DNA from 3 places in the Vibrio sp. Vf1514 genome. Region 3 is predicted to be linked to each of the others. Evidence: predicted binding sites of a transcription regulator. Region 3 holds the regulator's gene; each other region holds the start of a gene.

Region 1 (7,149 bases), 1.1 Mb from region 3:
AAGAAATGCACACCAAACTGTCGCCAGCCAGCTTGACCAAAATGATGACCAGCTATGTCATCGGTCAGGAACTGAAGCGCGGCAACATCACGAACGATGACGACGTGACCATCAGCCGCAACGCATGGGCGAAGAACTTCCCTGATTCTTCAAAAATGTTCATCGAAGTGGGCACCACGGTGAAAGTGCGTGACCTGAACCAAGGCATCATCGTCCAATCCGGTAACGATGCGTGTGTGGCCATGGCTGAACACATTGCCGGTTCTGAAGACGCCTTTGTTGATCTAATGAACGCATGGGCCGACACGCTGGGCATGCAAGAAACGCATTTTGCAAACGTCCACGGGCTTGATGACCCGAACTTGTACTCAACGCCATACGACATGGCACTGCTGGGCCAAGCGCTGATCCGCGACGTGCCAGACGAGTATAAGATTTACTCACAACAAAAATTCACCTACAACGGCATTACGCAATACAACCGTAACGGACTGCTGTGGGATAAAAGCATGAACGTGGACGGCATCAAAACCGGTCACACCAGCAATGCTGGTTACAGCTTGGTGAGCTCTGCCACTGAAGGGAAGATGCGTTTGATCGCGGTTGTGATGGGCACCAAAGACATGAACGCGCGTAAATCAGAAAGCAAAAAACTGCTGAGTTACGGCTTCCGTTTCTTTGAAACCGTGGCGCCACACAAAGCGGGTGAAACCTTCGTTGATGAGAAAATCTGGATGGGCGACAAGTCAACAGTTGCTCTGGGTGTAGACGAAGACACCTATGTGACACTGCCTCGCGGCCAAGCCAAAGATCTAACCGCAAGCTTTGTCCTTGAAAAAGAGCTAAAAGCCCCAATTAAGAAAGGTGATGTGGTTGGTAAACTGTATTACCAGCTGAACGGTGAAGATGTGGCTCAATACCCGCTAATGGCATTAGAGGATGTTGAAGAAGGCAGCATGTTCAGCCGTCTGTGGGACTACATTGTTCTACTGTTCAAAGGCTTATTCTGATCCCTATCCGATCAGTAAAAAAAGCCGCCTTGTGCGGCTTTTTTGTTCACTTGAGATCCCATTCGATTGACTGTACTATTCGTCACCGTTTGATCGAATGCCCAACTTGGAGTTTCCAATATGTTAACCATCAACTCTGATGCAAAATTGAAAGACCTGCTTGAGTTCCCGTGCTCGTTCACTTACAAAGTGATGGGCCACGCGAAACCGGAATTGCCAGAGCTTGTGTTGGAAGTGATTCAGCGCCATGCTCCAGGTGACTACAGCCCACGCGTGAAACCTAGTGGCAAAGGGAACTACCACTCGGTATCCATCACCATTACTGCAACGTCGATTGACCAGGTCGAAGTCCTTTACAAAGAGCTCGGCGATATCGAAATCGTTCGCATGGTGTTGTAAGTCTCGTTTATCTACAAATATTTGATTTATTCAAAATTTTTTGAAAGCAGCCTTGTGCTGCTTTTTGTTTATTTATCAAAAAGTTAAAATAGTGACACAAAACTTAAGGACAAAAAGTTAACCGCCATGAGTAGTTCAAATAGCTCAAGACGTTTATAATCCAAACACTTTATATATCACTGACGGACTTTGATGATGGATAACCAGCTTGTTGTCAGACGATTAGGTCGACAGGATTACCATCCTGTTTGGCAAGCCATGCACGACTTTACCGACCAGCGTGATGACACCACACGCGATGAAGTGTGGCTTGTGGAACATAATCCCGTATTTACTCAGGGTCAGGCCGGTAAAGCGGAGCACCTTCTCAATACGGGCGACATTCCGGTGGTACAAAGTGACCGGGGCGGGCAAGTCACCTATCATGGTTCAGGTCAGATCGTGGCCTACTTTCTGATTAATCTGCGCCGCAAAAAACTCGGCGTTCGCGAGCTTGTCACGGATATTGAGAACCTCGTAATTAACACGCTAAACGCTTACAATATCGACGCTGCCGCACGCCCGGACGCGCCAGGCGTTTATGTCGAAGGAAAGAAAATCTGCTCACTCGGCCTGCGAATTCGCAAAGGCTGCTCATTCCATGGTTTAGCGCTCAACGTCAACATGGATCTTTCCCCATTCCTGCGCATCAACCCATGCGGTTATCAAGGAATGGAGATGGTACAAGTGAGCGATTTAGGCGGCCCGGCACGTATAGAAGATGTCGAGCAACAACTCATAAAAGAACTCGTCAGCCTGTTTGGTTACGAGGAAGTAGAATTCAGCACAGAAGCACCTGTCATAGGTAAATAGAGCATGAGCAAACCGATCCAAATGGAAAAAGGCGTGAAATACCGTGACGCCGATAAAATGGCATTAATTCCTGTAAAAAATATGCCTGCAGAACAGAAACAAGTGCTGCGTAAGCCGGAATGGATGAAAATCAAACTGCCAGCAGACAGCCAACGCATTCAAGACATCAAATCGGCAATGCGTAAAAACAACCTGCACTCCGTGTGTGAGGAGGCGTCTTGCCCGAACCTGGCCGAATGTTTCAACCACGGCACTGCAACCTTTATGATTCTGGGTGCCATCTGTACCCGCCGCTGCCCATTCTGTGACGTTGCCCATGGTCGCCCACTGACACCCGATGCCCAAGAGCCACAAAAACTGGCGCAAACCATCAAAGACATGAAATTGAAATACGTGGTGATCACCTCGGTTGACCGTGATGACCTGCGTGATGGTGGTGCGCAGCACTTCGCCGACTGTAACCGCGAAATTCGTGCCCTGAACCCAGAGATTCGTATCGAAACCTTGGTGCCAGATTTCCGTGGTCGTATGGACGTGGCGTTGGATCTGCTCAAAGACAACCCGCCAGACGTATTTAACCACAACTTGGAAACAGCGCCGCGCTTGTACCGCAAAGCTCGCCCGGGTGCGAACTACAAATGGTCACTGGAACTGCTACAAAAATTTAAAGAGATGCACCCAAATGTTCCCACCAAGTCAGGCCTGATGATGGGCTTGGGTGAAACCAAAGAAGAGATTGTGGAAGTGTTGAAAGATCTACGCGCGCATGGCGTAACCATGCTGACGCTGGGTCAATACTTGGCACCAAGCCGTCACCACTTGCCCGTTGAGCGCTACGTGCCACCTTCAGAATTCGATGAACTGAAAGACATCGCGCTGGAACTCGGCTTCACTCACGCCGCTTGTGGTCCTTTTGTGCGTTCGTCTTACCATGCCGATTTGCAAGCCAAAGGGATGGAAGTGAAGTAATCACGCCCAACAAGACAAAGCCGGCCCAGTGCCGGCTTTGTTTTTATGTACCCTGCCAAAACGAAAGGTCTCGGTCATATCGGGTGTCGCTCTGTCAGAAATACGCAACCTGATGCAATTACGACGCCGATGGGCTTGAGCTTGCTAGGCAAAATAGTCTAAACTTTCCGCTATCTATTTCCGAACTATTTGCTTGAAGAACAATTTGCTTGAACAGGTAGCGCGGTCATATGCTCCCGCATCATAAGGATCACTCGAATGAAAAAACTGAGCCTACTGGCCATGATGGCAGTGGCGATCGCGTCAGGTTGTGCATCGAACACCAAACAGGATAATTTCCGCGAAGCCTCTTTTGAACTGTGCAACACCGAAGTGAACATTTACTCGGTCAGCGACGATGGCAAAGTCCGCATCGTGTGCGCCGACGGGTCGAAATTCGCCCTGCAAAGTGAAAGCACACTGCAAACCATGCGCGATATCAACATCGATTACTGTGACGGTGAAGGATTGGGCAAATTCAGTGAGAGCAACAGCTACTACCTGTTTAAATGCAAATCAGGCACTTTGCTCAGCATCGCTAAATAATCAGATTTGATGACATTCTTATAAACGGTCATCCATTAAAAAGGCCTGCAATCTATGCAGGCCTTTTTCGTCACAAGAGAACGCTTATGCGTACACTGGCAGACGTTTACAGATATCCAGAACTTTCTGTTTGGTTGCATCAATCACCGCTTGATCATTGATGTTGTCCAGAACGTCACACATCCAGTTCGCCAGCGTTTTCGCATCGTCTTCAGTGAAGCCACGACGCGTGATCGCAGGAGTACCGACACGAATACCAGACGTCACGAATGGGCTACGTGGATCGTTCGGTACTGAGTTTTTATTCACGGTAATGTTCGCAGCACCCAGCGCGGCATCCGCTTCTTTACCGGTGATGTCTTTGTCGATCAGGTCAACCAAGAACAGGTGGTTTTCAGTACCGTTGGAAACAATTTTGTAGCCGCGTTCTTGGAACTGAGCCACCATCGCTTTGGCGTTCTTCACCACGCGCTCTTGATACGCTTTGAATTCAGGCTCCATCGCTTCTTTGAACGCCACCGCTTTACCCGCGATCACGTGCATCAGAGGACCACCTTGGCCGCCAGGGAATACAGCTGAGTTCAGCTTTTTGTACATCTCTTCGCCAGCGTTCGACAGGATCAGGCCACCGCGTGGACCGGCCAACGTTTTGTGCGTGGTTGTCGTAACAACGTGTGCGTGTGGGATTGGCGTTGGGTAAACACCCGCAGCGATCAGGCCCGCAACGTGCGCCATGTCAACGAACAGGTACGCGTCTACTTTGTCTGCGATTTCACGCATGCGTTTCCAATCAACGATTTGCGAGTACGCTGAGAAACCACCGATGATCATCTTTGGTTTGTGCTCAAGTGCCAGCGCTTCCATTTCGTCGTAGTTGATTTGGCCCGCTTCATCGATGCCGTAAGGAATCACATTGTAGTGTTTACCAGAGAAGTTCACTGGTGAACCGTGCGTCAGGTGACCACCGTGTGCCAGGCTCATACCCAGAACCGTGTCGCCAGGATTCAGCAGTGCCATGTACACAGCGCTGTTTGCTTGAGAGCCAGAGTGTGGCTGTACGTTTGCGTATTCACAACCAAACAGTTGGCACGCACGGTCGATTGCCAGAGATTCAGCTTTGTCGACGTACTCACAGCCGCCGTAGTAACGCTTGCCTGGGTAACCTTCAGCGTATTTGTTGGTCAGCTGAGAGCCTTGCGCTTCCATCACACGTGGGCTGGTGTAGTTTTCTGAAGCGATAAGCTCAATGTGTTCCTCTTGGCGAAGAGTTTCTTCTTGGATTGCTGCGAATAGCTCCGCATCGTAATCAGCGATGTTCATATCACGCTTTAGCATCTGTATCTCCTGACTCAGATTTATCTGAAATTAGCAAAAAACCACACAATGACCCAACGCAAACGTTTTCGTCACCTCTTTGGCGCGCATTCTACATAATTTGATCTTTATCATAAAGCCCAAATTGAAGAAAATATCATGCAGTTTTTTCATAGTGACTGACGAAGTATTTCATCCCGAAGGGTTCAGGCTGATCCGACCTCATCTTGGTGTCAATTTGATGCTTTACACCCTGTAAAGCGGCAATTACATAGGTTTACCTCAAATTCGCCTCGCGAGCTACCGAAAATGTCCGCTTTTCATTACTATGCGCGCCATTCTCAGCCTTTAAAATATTGATTGATGGAAAAACACACACGCAAAGAGGACTGGATTGCGATCCTGACCGGAACCTTCTTAGTCGCACAAGGCGTCTTCTTTCTTCAGGCCGGTCAATTACTGACGGGCGGTACAGCGGGCCTCGCGCTGCTGATGACTCATTTTCTGCCTTGGTCTTTTGGTTGGCTCTATTTTATTGCCAACTGCCCGTTCTATTTATTGGCGTGGAAACGCTTTGGGCATCATTTCGCGATCAACAGTGCAATTTCCGGCGCTTTAGTCTCGCTGTTTACCGATCATCTGGCGATGTTCATCACTTTTGACAACGTCAATGACGTGTATTGCGCGTTGGCCGGAGGTCTGTTGATGGGATTAGGGATGCTGATCCTATTCCGCCATCGCTCCAGTTTAGGCGGTTTCAACGTATTGTGTCTGTTCATTCAGGACAAATTCGGCCTCTCCGTGGGCAAAAGCCAAATGGCCATCGATTGCTTGATCCTGTTGGTGTCGTTCTTTTTTGTATCCCCGTGGACGATTCTGCTGTCGATTTTTGGGGCCATCGCGCTCAATCTGGTATTGGCGATGAACCATAAACCCACCCGCTATACCGTCACCTATCATCGCTGAGCCGCGAACAAGACACAAAAAAGCCCGCCGAAGCGGGCTTTTTGCTATTCGTGAGTCTGTCGCGACTGAACATCGTAGCCCAGTTCGCGATGCAGCTCGGCTTCGACGTGACCCGGCGCCTGCGTCGAGCGCGAGATCAACTGATACATCGCCGGAATCACAAACAGCGTGACCAAGGTCGAAAAGCCCATGCCAAAGAAAATCACTGTCCCGACTGACACGCGGCTTTCATAGCCCGCGCCCGTGGAGAGGATCAGCGGCACTGACCCGGCCAGCGTGGTAAACGCCGTCATCAGAATCGGACGCAACCGGCGCGCGGACGCATCGACAATCGCAGTTTCAAACGCCAAGCCGCGGTCACGTAACTGGTTGGCAAACTCGACGATCAAAATGCCGTTTTTGGTCACCATCCCAATCAACATGATCATGCCAATTTGGCTGTAGATGTTCATGCCTTGCCCCATCAAGTACAAGCCAATAAACCCGCCAAATACACCCATGGGTACGGTAAACATCACCACCAAAGGGTTAATGAAGCTTTCAAACTGCGCCGCCAACACCAAATAAGCCACCAGCAATGCGAGCGCAAACACAATCGCCACACTCGACTGGTTCTCTTTGAAATCTTTCGACTCACCGGAATAGCTCACCGACACATCACTCGGCAGCATCTCCAGCGCTTTCTGATCCAAGAAATCCAGCGCTTGCCCTAAGGTGTACCCATCCGCAAGGCTGGCGGTAATGGTGATCGCCTTTTGCTTGTTGTAGTGTGCCAAACGAATCGACGAGGCCACTTCCTCAATCTTGGTTACCGTATCAAGCGTCACCAGATCGCCAGACGACGTGCGCATGTATATCTGCGTCAGATCCGCAGCATTATTAAAGCTGTTTTCATCTCCGCGCAGGTACACATCGTACTCTTCCCCTCGGTCAACGAATGTCGTCACGCTTTTACCGCCTAGCATCACTTCCAACGTATCAGAGATATCTTGCACGCTGATGCCGAGTTCCGCTGCGCGCTGACGGTCCACCGTCACCACCAACTCTGGCGTTT
Region 2 (7,149 bases), on a different replicon from region 3:
CCAAAATTCAGCCCACCCAAAATGTCTGAATGCGGGTTATCCCCCACCATCAGCACGCGCGCTTTTTCCGGGTTGCCCATCACCGCCATCGCATGTGCGAAAATCCCTGCGTCCGGTTTCGCAATGCCAACTTCTTCCGAGATCACAATGTGGTCGAAATAGTCTTTCATGCCCGTTTTGGTCAAACGCACATCCTGTAATTCCGTAAACCCATTGGTGATAATGCCCAATTTGGCTTTGCCTTTGAGGGCTTCCATCAGCTCTTTGGCGCCGGGCAGCAAGGTACAAATGTCTGCCATTGCGCTCAAAAACGCACTATTGAGTTCTGCGGTGGTCGTTTCCAGTTTTTGTGCCCAAGACTCAAAGCGAATGTGCTTGAGCTCGGCCGCGGTAATGGTGCCGTTTTGATAATCCACCCACAACGGCTTGTTGACCTGTTGGTAGTGGTGAAAGTCTTGTTCAGTAAAATCCACGCCTTTGCGCGCGAACATCAGCTGCATCCCTTGAAAGGCATCGAAATGAAACAGGGTCTCGTCAGCGTCAAATAAGATCCAATCGTACTTCATGTTGGTTTCCTCAAAATGTCGCGCTCAGTCTAGATTGTTTTCCGTTAGATGTTAATCTCTGTGAATGGAAACTTTTTGTTAAGAATATCTCAACAATGATGGATAACACATTTGCCGCCATTCCGATTTTCGTTGCCGTCGTAGAATGCGGCAGTTTCTCCAGCGCCGCCGAGAAACTCAGCATCACCAAGTCTGCCGTGAGCAAACGCGTGACGCAACTTGAAGATGAGTTGGGCATTCGCCTGCTCAACCGCACCACGCGTAAACTGAGCCTCACTGAAGCGGGCGAACGCTATTATTACCATGTGTCCCAAGCACTGAGCTTTGCACAGCAAGGCAGTGACGCGGTCACTGAACTACAAGGTGAACCCCAAGGTAAACTGAAGATCACAGCGCCCATGTCGTTTGGCGTGTTGCATGTCGCGACCCTCATTGCCGAGTTTCTCACCCGCTACCCGAAAGTCGAAATCGATCTGCAATTGGAAGATCAGATGGTCGATTTAGTGCAAGGCGGCTTTGACCTCGCCATTCGTATCGGCCATTTGCCAGTCTCTAACCTCGTAGCCAAACGATTAGTGCGCTGTCGTAGCGTGTTGTGCTGCTCACCTGATTATCTCAGCCGGCACCCTGCACCGCAGAAACCAGCGGATTTACTGCAACACAACTGCTTGGTGTACTCGTACTTTCGAGGGGGCAGCGAATGAACCTTCACCCAAAACGGGTCGGATTTCAAAGTGATTCCAACCGGGAACCTCAGCGTCAACAACAGCGAAGCGATTCGCCGCGCCCTGCTTGATGGATTGGGCATCGGCCAACTGCCAACTTTTTTGGTAAGTAAAGACATTCGCGCTGGTAAGCTGCACGCCATCATGACCGATTACCCGCTGCCCGAGCACGCAATTTACGCCGTGTTTCCCGAACGCAAACATCTGCCGCACAAAGTGCGCGCTTTTATGGAGTTCATTAGCGAAAAACTAGGCACCGATCAGCCGTATTGGGATCAACGCATCTTCTGAGCAGTCAATCTCAGAAAACACTAAGGGACAGTGATTTAGCGCAAAGACCGAGGCTCATGCTGGGCTTATAACGGGTGTTTTCCCCAACGTCGGAGTCATCGATGAAACACTTCTTGCCTTCCTCAGTCATGCTGATGCCTTTCGTGGTGAAGCATTATCCCGAAACGGATGATGAAATTCGCGACGACGAACAACAACATGAATCATCACCTCAACTAGACTTAGAAGATAAGCAAACATCACCTGCAGAATCAGGCCGAAAGCGCAAGAAAGACGCCGCCGTTTAGACGATTAAGGAACCGACCGATGAAAAAAGTAGCTGTGATATTGAGTGGATGTGGTGTATTCGATGGCGCCGAAATTCATGAATCGGTGCTTGCCCTCCACGCGATTGAAAAACATGGTGCCACTTGGCACTGTTTCGCGCCCAACATTGATCAAATGCACGTGGTCAACCACCTCACCGGCGAAGCCACGGATGAGAAACGCAACGTGTTGGTTGAAGCCGCTCGGATTGCCCGTGGTCACATTGAAGATGTGGCTAAACTCAAAGTGGACGATTACGATGCGCTGCTGCTACCGGGTGGTTTTGGCGCAGCGAAAAACCTCACCGATTTTGCGCTCAAAGGGTCTGAATGCAGTATCAACACCCACGTTGCCACGGCGTGTCGTGCCTTCGCACAAGCGGGTAAACCTGCGGCATACCTTTGCATTGCGCCCACCATCATTCCCATGATTTACGAACATGGTGTGGAAGGCACCATCGGCAGCGATCCAGACACCGCCAGCGCGTTCCGTAAAATGGGCGGCGAGCACGTCACCTGCCCGGTCGACGACTTTGTGTTCGACCAAAAACACAACGTCCTGTCCACTCCCGCGTACATGCTGGCTGAAAACATCTCTCAAGCCGCAGCGGGCATTGATCGCCTTGTCGCAGCGTTAATCAAGCTTGCCTAATCCCACGCAGGCGCTGACGCTCAGCGCCTATTTTCTTTACACCCTTCCCCAGCAAATTCCGTTGCAGACGTTTGATCAACATCAGGAATGGTTTAGAATTCCGGCCTTGCAAAACAATCGTCTCGATAATTCCCCTTTACAAGCTCATATTTAAAGCTATTATCGCGACGCAAACGTTTTCCTAACCAGTTTCATCGCCATGATGAGGGTTTTATGCTGCCAGATATCGAAATTTGTCGCTCCACGTCGTTGACTGCTATTGAGCAGATCGCCCATCAAGCCGGACTGCTCCCTGAAGAGTTCCAAAGCCAAGGCCGTTATAAAGCCAAAGTCTCGCTTCACTGTCTCGACCGCCTACACGATCAACCTGCCGGAAAATTCATTTTGGTCACCGCCATCACGCCAACGCCGCTGGGCGAAGGCAAAACCGTCACCACGATTGGTCTGGCGCAAGGTTTGGCTCGTTTACAACATTCGGTGATGGCCTGTATTCGTCAACCGTCGATGGGGCCGATTTTCGGCGTTAAAGGGGGCGCTGCCGGTGGCGGTTATTCACAGGTTGCACCGATGGAAGAGCTGAATCTGCACTTAACCGGCGATATTCATGCCGTGACGGCCGCGCACAACCTCGCCGCCGCAGCGATTGATGCGCGCATCTACCACGAGCAGCGCCACGGGTATGACGATTTTGCAGCAAGAACAGGCATGCCTGCCCTGCGTCTTGACCCCAAACGCATTGTCTGGAAGCGCGTGATGGATCACAACGATCGCGCGCTGCGCATGGTCACTGTCGGACGCAATGAAGCCGGCAAAACCATCAACGGTTACGAGCGTGAAGACGGCTTTGATATCTCGGCCGCTTCGGAATTGATGGCGATTCTTGCACTGGCAAAAGATCTCACAGACTTGCGTCGCCGCATCGGCAACATCGTGGTCGGCTACAACCTAGATGGTCAACCGGTGACCACCGAAGATCTGAAAGTTGCAGGCGCCATGGCCGTCAGCATGAAAGAGGCGATTCAACCCACCTTAATGCAAACTCTGGAAGGCGTGCCGACGCTGATTCACGCCGGTCCATTTGCCAACATCGCGCACGGCAACTCTTCCATCATTGCCGATGACATCGCCACACGCCTCGCCGACTACACCGTAACAGAAGGTGGTTTCGGCTCTGATATGGGCTTTGAAAAAGCGTGTAACATCAAAGCCAGCGCGTCGGGCAAAACGCCTGATTGCGCAGTCATCGTTGCAACATTGCGCGGCTTGAAAGCCAACTCCGGCCATTATGATCTGCGCCCAGGGCAACCAGTCCCTGAAAGCCTGTTTACACCCGACCGTGACGCTTTAATCGCGGGTTTTGAAAACCTCAAATGGCACATCAACAACGTCAACAAATACGGCATTCCTGCGGTCGTGGCGATTAACCGCTTTCCGCAAGATAGTGATGAAGAGCTGGCGCAGCTCAAACAGATGATTGAAGCGCTGCCCAACGATGTGCTGGTGGCCCTGTCGGAAGGATTCGCCAAAGGTGGAGAAGGCACACGCGAACTGGCCGAACACGTGGTCACGCAGTGCAGTAAATCCGCACACTTTACGCCGCTGTATGCACCCGACGCCCCGTTGCTTGAGAAACTCAAAGCGGTCGCAATAAAGGGCTACGGCGCAGGCTCCGTCACATTGAGCGACAAAGCGCATGCACAGCTTGAAGCGCTACAAACTGGCGGGTTTGGTCACCTCTCCGTCTGTTTGGCAAAAACGCCGCTGTCGATCACCACAGATTCGGCGCACAAGGGTGCGCCCAGCGGATTTGATGTTCCCATTCGCGAGCTGAAACTCTGCGCAGGCGCGGAATTTGTGTATGCCTTATGCGGCAACGTGATGACCATGCCGGGGCTGCCCGAGAAACCAGCGTTTATGGGGCTAGATATCGACAACCAAGGCCGCATCATCGGCTTGAGTTAAACACTCAGGCCACATCACCCCATTGAAGAGCTTCGCCACCGCGAAGCTTTTTTCTTTGCATTCGATTTGAAATTTTTCCGACCGTGTGCCGTTCTTTTCGTATATCCGTTCAACAAAACGAGTAAGAACCGCCATGAAACGCATTACGTTATTTTTGTTTGCCTTACTGGTCGCCGTACCACTTTCTGTATCGTTTTTCTCCCAAGCAGACACGTCTGCCACCAGCAAACACGCCAGTCATGAAGAAGTCGCAACACTGGCCGGTGGCTGCTTTTGGTGTACTGAATCTGACATGGAAAAACTCGACGGCGTGATTACCGTTGTCTCAGGGTATTCCGGTGGCCATGTCGATAATCCGACCTATAAGCAAGTCTCGTCAGGTTCCACCGGTCACATTGAATCAATTCAGGTCACGTATGACGCCGACAAAGTCAGCTATGAACAGGTATTGGACCATTTCTTCCGCCATATCGACCCCACCGACGATCAAGGTTCATTTGTTGATCGAGGGAACCAATATCGCCCGGCGATTTTCTATCATAACGCGCAGCAAAAACAGATTGCTGAACGCTTTATGAAAGCGATCGACGAGTCTGGTGTCTTCAAAAAACCGCTCAAAACCGAACTGATCGCCTTTAAACAGTTCTGGCCTGCTGAAGAGTACCATCAGGATTTCTACAAAAAGAGCGCCCTGCGCTACAAATACTATCGCTACGCCTCTGGCCGCGATCAGTACTTAGATACGATTTTTGGTGAAGATCGCGTTGAACACCCCAAAACGCTGCGCCAAATCATCGATGAAAGCAAAGGCATCCGCAGTGCGAAAGCTTACACTCGCCCGTCGGATAAAGAGATTCGAGCCAAACTGACGGATTTACAGTACTACGTCACGCAAGAAGAAGGCACCGAGCACGCGTTTAAAAACGAGTATTGGGATAACAAAGCGGAAGGCATTTATGTCGATATCGTTTCCGGCGAGCCGCTGTTCTCATCCACGGACAAATATAAATCCGGCACGGGTTGGCCCAGTTTCACCAAGCCAATTAACCCAGCGTATATCGTGACCAAAGACGACAACACCCTGTTTTACACTCGCACCGAAGTGCGCAGCCGCTTTGGTCAATCCCACTTGGGCCATGTGTTTAATGACGGCCCTGCGCCGACAGGTTTGCGCTATTGTATGAACTCCGCTGCGATGCGATTTGTGCCTAAAGCGGAGATGCAAGCCCAAGGCTATGGGGAATACTTGAAACTGTTCAAATAAATACTGAACGTGATGTGGTGACAAATGAATTGACCACCGCAGCATGTTGATACCTAAGCGCCCGGTCACGTGTTTGACTGGGCGTTTCAACTTGCACTTGTAATATCTACTTCAAAGCGACACACGATGAAAGCTCGATGCAGGAAGGCCATGACATGCTGTTGATGCCACAAGCCAGTGAAGCGTAAAAAGCGCCATTCGCTTGACTATCAGAGACAAAAAAGGACATCCTCGGATGTCCTTTTTCATTGAATATTTGTGTACTTACCGCAAGCCGTGCAGAAATTCAGCGCGGGTTGCGGGGTTAGACTTAAAAATGCCACCAAGCGCCGTGGTTGTGGTTTCGCTAGTTGCATCCATCACACCACGTGATTTCACGCAGTAGTGCGTCGCATCGATGGTGACGGCCACGTCTTCTGATTCCAACAGGGTTTGCAGCGCAACCAGAATTTGTTGCGTCATACGCTCTTGCACCTGCGGGCGCTGCGCAAAGAAACGCACAATGCGGTTAATTTTCGACAGGCCGATAATTTTGCCACGCGGAATATACGCCACCGCCGCTTTCCCATCGATGGTCACCAAGTGGTGCTCACAGGTACTGGTCACGGTAATGTCTTTCACACGCACCATTTCGCTCACGTTCATCTTGTTTTCGATGACCGTAATTTTCGGGAAGTTGTGGTAATCCAGACCAGAGAAGATCTCATCGACGTACATCTTCGAGATTCGATGCGGGGTTTCTTCAAGGCTATCGTCAGTGAGGTCCAGTCCTAAGAGAGTCAGAATTTCACGCATATGGTGTTCAATGCGTTCTTTTTTCTCATCTCGACTGATCGTGTTTGGTTGCATTGGTGTTTCCAAACCACGACGTTCCAGCGCATCTTTTACTAACTTCGCGGATTCGCTCAAACCTGACATTACCTTACCTCATATTAACCCTTTCGGATGGCTGACAAGGATACTCGGATTTTTTAATAATTACACCCATATTTTATCGGTGGACATTATTGCCACTGGGCTTTGTGTGCTAAAGTACTCCTCAAAAATGAAGACCATAGGATTTCATCATGGGCTGTTGTGACGCTCCCGGCTTAATGCCAATTGAAGACGCGCTGGACAAAATGCTCTCGCGCATCACTCCGATTCAAACCACACTGACGCTTCCCCTTGCCGACGCACTCGGTTTTGTCCTTGCTGAAGATATTCTCTCTCCGATTAACGTGCCGCCGTTTGATAACTCCGCGATGGATGGCTATGCCGTGCGCCGCGCCGAATTGGCCACCCAAACGCCACTGCCGGTCGCGGGCAAATCGTTTGCTGGCCAACCCTTTGACGGTGAATGGCCAGCCATGAGCTGTGTGCGCATTATGACCGGGGCAAAAAT
Region 3 (7,149 bases):
TGTTTTTTCGGACTATTTGTTTATGTTTGAGCTGAAAAAAATTGTTTCTTCTTTACTGATGCCTCTTCCGGCGTTGTTGATTATTGGTTTTGTGGGCCTGATGCTGATCATGTTCACGGCCAAACGCAAAACCGGATGCCTTGTTGTTTTGTTTTCCCTGTTTGGCATCTTCCTTATTTCATTCCAACCCGTCTCAAGTCGTTTGCTGATGCCGTTAGAACGTCAGTATTCCGCCTTTTTGCCGGTTGACGGCACAATTGATTACGTCATGGTGCTGGGCAATGGTCATGTCGTCGATGACCAGATCCCCCCCACGTCAGAGTTAAGTCGTGCCGCGTTAATGCGCCTTGCCGAAGGCATTCGTGTCATGCGCATGTATCCAGGTTCCAAACTGATTCTCTCAGGCTACGCCGGTGGCAGTGAGTTCAGTCATGCTCGCATGTTAGCGCGTGTCGCATTGGCGCTGGGCGTTGCCAAATCCGATATCATCTTGCTGGAAACAGCCAAAGATACGTGGGAAGAAGCGCGTCAAGCGGCAGCGTTTGTACAACAACGTCGTTTGGTGCTCGTGACGTCAGCAAGTCACATGCAGCGCGCACTGAATGAATTCCATTCCGCCGGTTTACAGCCGATCCCAGCGCCAACCAACTACTTGGCGCAAGCCAGCATTAGCCAGCCGTGGGATAAGTACACGCCAAAAGCGCTGTACTTAGAACAGACGGAACATTACTGGTACGAAAGCATGGGCATGCTATGGCAATCGCTGCGTGATTGGGTTGCCGGTCATGAACAAACCGCACCAATCAACAACGCAGAAACCACACTGCCCTAACTTTGGCATGCTGCGCAAGCGACAAAAAAAACACCAGCAATTGCTGGTCTTTTTTATGTACATCTTTACGCGCATCGGTGGCGACTTTTCGCTGGTATTAATCACCAGCGAACATGTAACCTTCACCGTGAACTGTCACAAAGATCTGTGGGTTCTTCGGATCAAATTCCATCTTCGCACGCATGCGACGGATCAACACATCAATAGTGCGATCATTCGGCGCATCCACTCGATGACTGATCATATTCAAAATGCGCTCGCGACTGAGCACCTGATTGGGATACGCCGACAACGCAACCAATAGCTCATATTCGGCTTTGGTGAGTCGAACCGGCTCGCCATTGCGCGTTAATGAGCGGCGCTGAATATCAAACGTCCACTCCCCGAAACGCACCAATTTATCGTTGTCCGGTTCCGGTTCTGGCAATGTGCGACCCGCGATGGCGATGCGCCACAGCAAATTTTTTACGCGAACCAATAGTTCACGCAGTTCAAGAGGTTTGGTGACGTAATCATCGGCGCCCATTTCGAGGCCAATGATTCGATCAATGCTATCCGTGCGTCCAGTGACCAGAATAATTCCTATATCTGATTGACTGCGAAGTTCTCGCGTCAGCAGCAATCCATCTTCACCCGGTAAGTTGATGTCTAACATCACTAGGTCGATGTCATGCTCACTGAGCGCCTGACGCATCGCCACCCCATTCTCAGCTTCTGTCACTTGATACCCTTCTTTTTGAAAGTATCCAGCCAGTTTGCTGCGGGTCACGATGTCGTCTTCAACAACTAAAATGTGATAGCTCATTGACACCACTTTATGTCCACTATGAATACCCGTCATTCTATTCATAAACAGTCATAATTCTAGCATCTCAACCAAAAACATCAGAGTTTATTGATTCAAAGCAATCTCCTGACAAACCGTTAATTTACCGACTTATTTGTTCATATTTTTTCACGCATTGCGTTATTGCTATTCACAATTATTGTTTAGACTTAGAGGAAGAGAGTATTCGGAGTCAACCCATGCAGGAAATCAAAGTCTTTAACGAAAAGCGTGCCGAAATTTATTGGTGGCTGTCGAGCTTATTTAGTAAAGAGCTCAGTGACAAAGAGATTGAACAATATCATTCCCCTCAAATTCGCGCCTTCCTCGGCGGGCTGGGCGAAAACGCCGGGCTGCACGCTGCCGTCACACATTTGGTGGATGCCCTCAACCGATTGATGGACCGTGAGGATGCACGCCTCGAACTTGCCGCTGACTTTTGCGATCTGTTTTTAAAATCAGATAAAGATTCCGCGCTGCCTTACGCCTCGGTGTACATCGGCCAAACCGGATTACTCAACGACACGCCAGCGCAAGCAATGGCTGAACTGCTGAAAAAACACGGCGTCACCACGCATGAAACATTGAATGAGCCTGCCGACCATTTGGCGATTGAACTCGACTTTTTAGGCCACCTCATCATTCGCAGTAATGAGCTGGAAAAAGAGGCGCATATGGAGCGCGCATTCGCCGAACAAGCTGCATTCATTCAAACCCATTTAATGCGGTGGGCGCCCCAATTTGCCACGCGCTGCCAGTCACTGGATCAATTCGGTTTCTATGCCGCGGTGACCGAACTGTTGGTGGCATTCCTCGAACTCGACTTGGCTTATTTAGCCGACGAATAGTTCGCTATCGTGCTCACAAATTGACGAATATACCGTGAACTTTGTGATGATCATTTGATCTCATCCGATGAATTTCATTGCGAGTTCACGCGTAGCAGTCTAGAATCTTGACCGCAAACGATAAAAATATGAATTGAAGATGCAAACCGCTGTTTAAAAGCGGTTTTTGTGTTTTTACTACTTATAGGCTTCACTTTGTGTACCGCCTAATCGCTGCTGGACTTGATCGCGCGAAGTTTTTTCGCATTCAGCAGTCATCGACAGGACTAACCTATGGCTACGATTAAAGACGTTGCACGCCTTGCTGGCGTATCAACAACAACCGTATCTCACGTAATCAACAAGACTCGTTTTGTTGCAGAAACCACACAAGAAAAAGTGATGGAAGCGGTAAAAGAGCTGAACTACGCGCCAAGCGCGGTCGCTCGCAGCTTAAAATGCAACACCACTCGCACCATCGGCATGCTCGTGACGCAATCGACCAACCTCTTCTTCTCTGAAGTAATCGATGGAGTGGAAAGCTACTGCTACCGTCAGGGCTACACCTTGATTCTATGTAACACCGGCGGCATTTACGAAAAGCAACGCGACTATATCCGCATGCTGGCAGAAAAGCGTGTGGACGGCATTCTAGTGATGTGTTCTGACCTGACCGAAGAACTGTTGGAAATGCTGGAAAGTCACTCAGACATTCCCAAAGTGATCATGGACTGGGGCCCAGAAACCTCACAAGCCGACAAAATCATTGATAACTCCGAAGAAGGGGGTTACCTGGCGACGAAATACCTGACTGATCGAGGTCATACGGATATCGCCTGCCTAAGCGGCCACTTCGTGAAAGCTGCGTGTCAGGAACGCATTGCTGGTTTCCGCCGTGCCATGGCAGAAGCAAATCTGCCCGTGCGTGAAGACTGGATTTTGGAAGGCAACTTTGAATGTGATACCGCTGTCCTGGCAGCTGATAAAATCATCGCGATGGACAAACGTCCGACCGCAGTATTCTGTTTCAATGACACCATGGCACTGGGCCTAATCAGCCGCTTACAACAACGTGGCATTCGCGTTCCGGATGACATGTCGGTGATTGGTTACGACAACATTGAACTGGCCGAATACTTCTCACCACCGCTGACCACCATCCACCAACCGAAACGCCGTGTGGGTAAAAACGCCTTCGAAATTTTGCTGGAACGCATCAAGGATAAAGAGCACGAGCGCCGTATATTCGAGATGCACCCTGAGATTGTTGAACGCGACACCGTAAAAGACTTGACAAAACAATAACTTTGCCGAAAATCTGTCTATCTAATGTTGCATACTCATACAAAAAACGTGTGAATTCAGTTGCAATAGTTAGAGACATATATTTGAATGACATCACATTTACATCAAGTAAATGTGATGCTTATTCAAACTTTTGATTATCCTTTTCTAAAGGAAATGTCACGCACAGGGCAAACCATCTGAAAAGGTGGGACGCAAAGCCTCCGGCCTAAACCCAATTTTGGGTAGGTAGCGGGGTTACCGATGGCAAAAATGCATATATTAAGAAGTTGACTCCTAACTGACACACTCATTGCATTCTTTTGCTACTTTCTCGGACCTGACTTTGGTGGCGTATTAATTAATACACCGAGACTTACAGCATGGATAAACCAATACTAAAAGATTCGATGCGGCTCTTTGAGCAACTTGGACGCGTTAAATCTCGTTCAATGTTTGGTGGCTTTGGGATTTTTGTCGATGACACAATGTTCGCATTGGTGGTCAATGACAGACTCCACATTCGCGCCGACGACGCTTCAACCGCAAAATTCAAGCAACAAGGCTACGAGCCTTATGTTTACAAAAAACGCGGATTCCCCGTAGTGACTAAGTATTTCGCTTTGCCGGAAGACTGCTGGTCAGACACGGGCCGTATTCTCGATGACGCTAAATCGGCACTCACTGTGGCAAAATCTGAGCGAGAGACTCAAGCCCAGGCGAAACCCGATCGTTTGAAAGATCTCCCTAACCTGCGCCTTGCGACCGAACGGATGCTGAAAAAAGCCGGTATCGAAACGGTGGAAGCGCTGCAGGAGAAAGGTGCCGTAGAAGCATACAAAGCCGTTCGACAATCACATTCTTCAGATGTCGGCTTAGAACTGCTATGGGCACTGGAAGGCGCAATTGAGGGGAAACACTGGTCGGTGATCCCTCAAACTCGCCGCGACGAGTTGTTACAACGTTTGTCGTAAACCTTTTTGAGAGCAACTTCACTAAAAGCATCCGTTCGCGGGTGCTTTTTCTTTGAAAGAAAAGATCGCTTTTCCCTGTCTGGTTACGTATACCTATTACCATCATCTCGTGGGAATCTTCAATGAGTAAAAAGCTGATTTTGGGCCTCATCTTAATCGCCGTGATCGTCGCGCTGGCGACCACGTTTGGCCAATACCTGACACTCGACAATGCCAAAGCCCAGCAAGCACTACTGGCCGACTATATTGATCAGCATGTGGTCACTGCCGCGCTGATCTACTTTCTCAGTTACGTCTTCATCACTGCGTTCTCCATTCCCGGTGCAGCCGTTGTGACCTTGCTTGGCGCAGCATTATTCGGCTTCTGGCTCAGCCTGTTACTGGTCTCATTTGCCAGCACCATCGGTGCCACACTGGCGTTTCTGAGCAGCCGCTATCTGTTAAAAGAGTGGGTACAGACTCGATTTGGCGACAAACTCCATGCCGTCAATCAAGGCATGGCTCGAGACGGCGCCTTTTATTTGCTCTCCCTGCGCCTTATCCCGGTGTTTCCATTTTTCCTGATCAACCTGCTGATGGGATTAAGCCCGATTGCGCTAACGCGCTACTATTGGGTCAGTCAGTTGGGCATGTTGCCGGGCACGGCGGTCTACATCAATGCTGGCACACAACTAGCGCAGATCGACTCACTTTCTGGCATCATTTCACCAGCCGTTTTGCTCTCATTTGCGTTGCTCGGGTTGTTTCCATTGCTCATGAAATGGGTGATGAACCGCATCACGCGCTACTCAACAAATGACGCTGCCTGAGATGAAGATTTACATTGCTCACAATCCCACTGACGCGCATCTGTTGTGTGAACTGCTCAAACAGGCGCACATTCAGTGTGAAGTGCGGGGTGAAGGATTATTTGGTCTGCGGGGAGAATTGCCCCTGAGTGAGGATACCGAGCCATATATCTGGCTGCTGGATGAAGCCCAATATGCCAAAGCGCAAGCCATCATTGCGGATTATCAACGTCCACTCAGTGCGCAAGACACGCAGCCTTGGCGCTGCACGTACTGCGGAGAGGTCAACGAAGGCCAGTTTGCCATCTGCTGGCAATGTGGCCACATCGACGACCCCGCGGAATGAGCAATCACGACGCGGTATGAAAAACTCGCGGCACAGCCGTGTCAATGCGCTGACGGGCGAGCTTGTTGCTGAATGAACTGAATCGACACCTGATTAAATAGCTCTGGCTGTTCCACATTGCACACGTGGCCGCAGTTCGGAATTTCATGTAGTTCACTTTGGCGATGCGCCGCGACCATCTCTTTGACCGGTTGAATAAACATGTAGTCCCGCTCCCCCATCAAATACAACGTTGGGATCGCTAGCTCGCGGTCTTTGAAATAGCGCATCAACGGGTTTACTTCAGCCGTGAGTGTGAACCAGCGTTTAAATTCTTTCTGACACAGGTTCTTCGCTTCACGAATAAACAGATGTCGAGATTCTTTTTGGCTACGTTGTGGCATCACAATGTAAGCGAATAGCCGGTAGAGCCACATATAAGGAATGATGTGTTTACTCAGATGGCCGAGTTTCACCAGCACCTGAGAGCGCACATTGAGCCGAGTCACTGCCCCACCCAAAACCATAGAACGCACGCGCCCTGCCGCCATTTCGGCCACATTGCGCACGATGATGGTGCCCAGCGACATGCCGACAAAATGCGCCGATTGAATCTTAAGATGATCCAGCACGCGCAACACATCAAGAGTGACCGTTTGGAAGGTATAGCGATTGGCCATCAGATCTTTGAATAACTCACCCGAACGTCCGTGCCCGCGCAGGTCAATCAACAGCAAATTAAAATGCTGACGATACGCTTTGATCTGCTTGAACCAGATGGAGGAACTCCCTCCGGCGCCATGCACAAACACCACCCATTCCGGGCTGGTCGGATGCAAGAACGTTTTGTGAAACAGCAAACTGTGAGTCATGAACACCACTGAAGATGCGAGTTGTTAACGGCGCAAAGACTACCACAAAGCGCCTCCTCAATTGCACAGGAGATGTAAAAATCTGTTTGGTGGATCGTTTACGTCGCTAAAAAAACAGAGCGCCGAGGCGCTCTGTTGTGTGTCGTTAGTCAAAAATCGCCAGCCGATACATCTTGATATAATCAAGGGCCGATTCTTTCCAACTGAAATCTTTCTGCATCGCGCGCTGCTGCACTTTTACCATTTCATCGGGATGTTGCAGATAAAACAGCAAAGCGCGTTGCATGGTGATAAGCAGCGCTTCAGGGGATGGTTCTTGGAAACCGAATCCAGTGGCTTCGTTGGGATACTTATCGTAATCCAGCACCGTATCTTTTAATCCCCCCACTTCACGCACAATCGGCAACGTGCCATAGGCCAT

The links. Region 3 encodes PurR, which represses purine synthesis genes. Its sites were predicted from a motif close to TNANGNAAACGTTTNCNTNA; they were not measured.
Region 1: glyA (serine hydroxymethyltransferase) is a predicted target of PurR. The motif match lies at 5,205-5,224, and genes of this name have one in related genera.
Region 2: ACS18Q_RS18005 (formate--tetrahydrofolate ligase) is a predicted target of PurR. The motif match lies at 2,705-2,724, and genes of this name have one in related genera.

The regions. Positions count from the first base shown of each region.
Region 1 is NZ_CP197267.1:802,682-809,830, reverse strand. It holds gene ACS18Q_RS03815 (serine hydrolase) at 1-1,010, shown strand, start outside; gene ybeD (DUF493 family protein YbeD) at 1,131-1,409, shown strand; gene lipB (lipoyl(octanoyl) transferase LipB) at 1,605-2,261, shown strand; gene lipA (lipoyl synthase) at 2,265-3,230, shown strand; gene ACS18Q_RS03795 (hypothetical protein) at 3,489-3,815, shown strand; gene glyA (serine hydroxymethyltransferase) at 3,900-5,150, opposite strand; gene ACS18Q_RS03785 (YitT family protein) at 5,493-6,095, shown strand; gene vexH (vibriobactin export RND transporter permease subunit VexH) at 6,140-7,149, opposite strand, start outside.
Region 2 is NZ_CP197268.1:652,074-659,222, reverse strand. It holds gene yjjG (pyrimidine 5'-nucleotidase) at 1-566, opposite strand, end outside; partial or broken gene ACS18Q_RS18020 (LysR family transcriptional regulator) at 665-1,582, shown strand; gene ACS18Q_RS18015 (hypothetical protein) at 1,684-1,869, shown strand; gene elbB (isoprenoid biosynthesis glyoxalase ElbB) at 1,889-2,539, shown strand; gene ACS18Q_RS18005 (formate--tetrahydrofolate ligase) at 2,753-4,501, shown strand; gene msrB (peptide-methionine (R)-S-oxide reductase MsrB) at 4,635-5,765, shown strand; gene folE (GTP cyclohydrolase I FolE) at 6,030-6,683, opposite strand; gene moeA (molybdopterin molybdotransferase MoeA) at 6,833-7,149, shown strand, end outside.
Region 3 is NZ_CP197267.1:1,853,401-1,860,549, forward strand. It holds gene elyC (envelope biogenesis factor ElyC) at 23-832, shown strand; gene torR (two-component system response regulator TorR) at 930-1,637, opposite strand; gene torD (molecular chaperone TorD) at 1,859-2,506, shown strand; gene purR (HTH-type transcriptional repressor PurR) at 2,780-3,790, shown strand; cyclic di-GMP riboswitch class I at 3,950-4,035, shown strand; gene ACS18Q_RS08560 (TfoX/Sxy family DNA transformation protein) at 4,153-4,743, shown strand; gene ACS18Q_RS08565 (TVP38/TMEM64 family protein) at 4,866-5,552, shown strand; gene ACS18Q_RS08570 (putative signal transducing protein) at 5,554-5,877, shown strand; gene ACS18Q_RS08575 (alpha/beta fold hydrolase) at 5,919-6,728, opposite strand; gene glgA (glycogen synthase GlgA) at 6,874-7,149, opposite strand, start outside.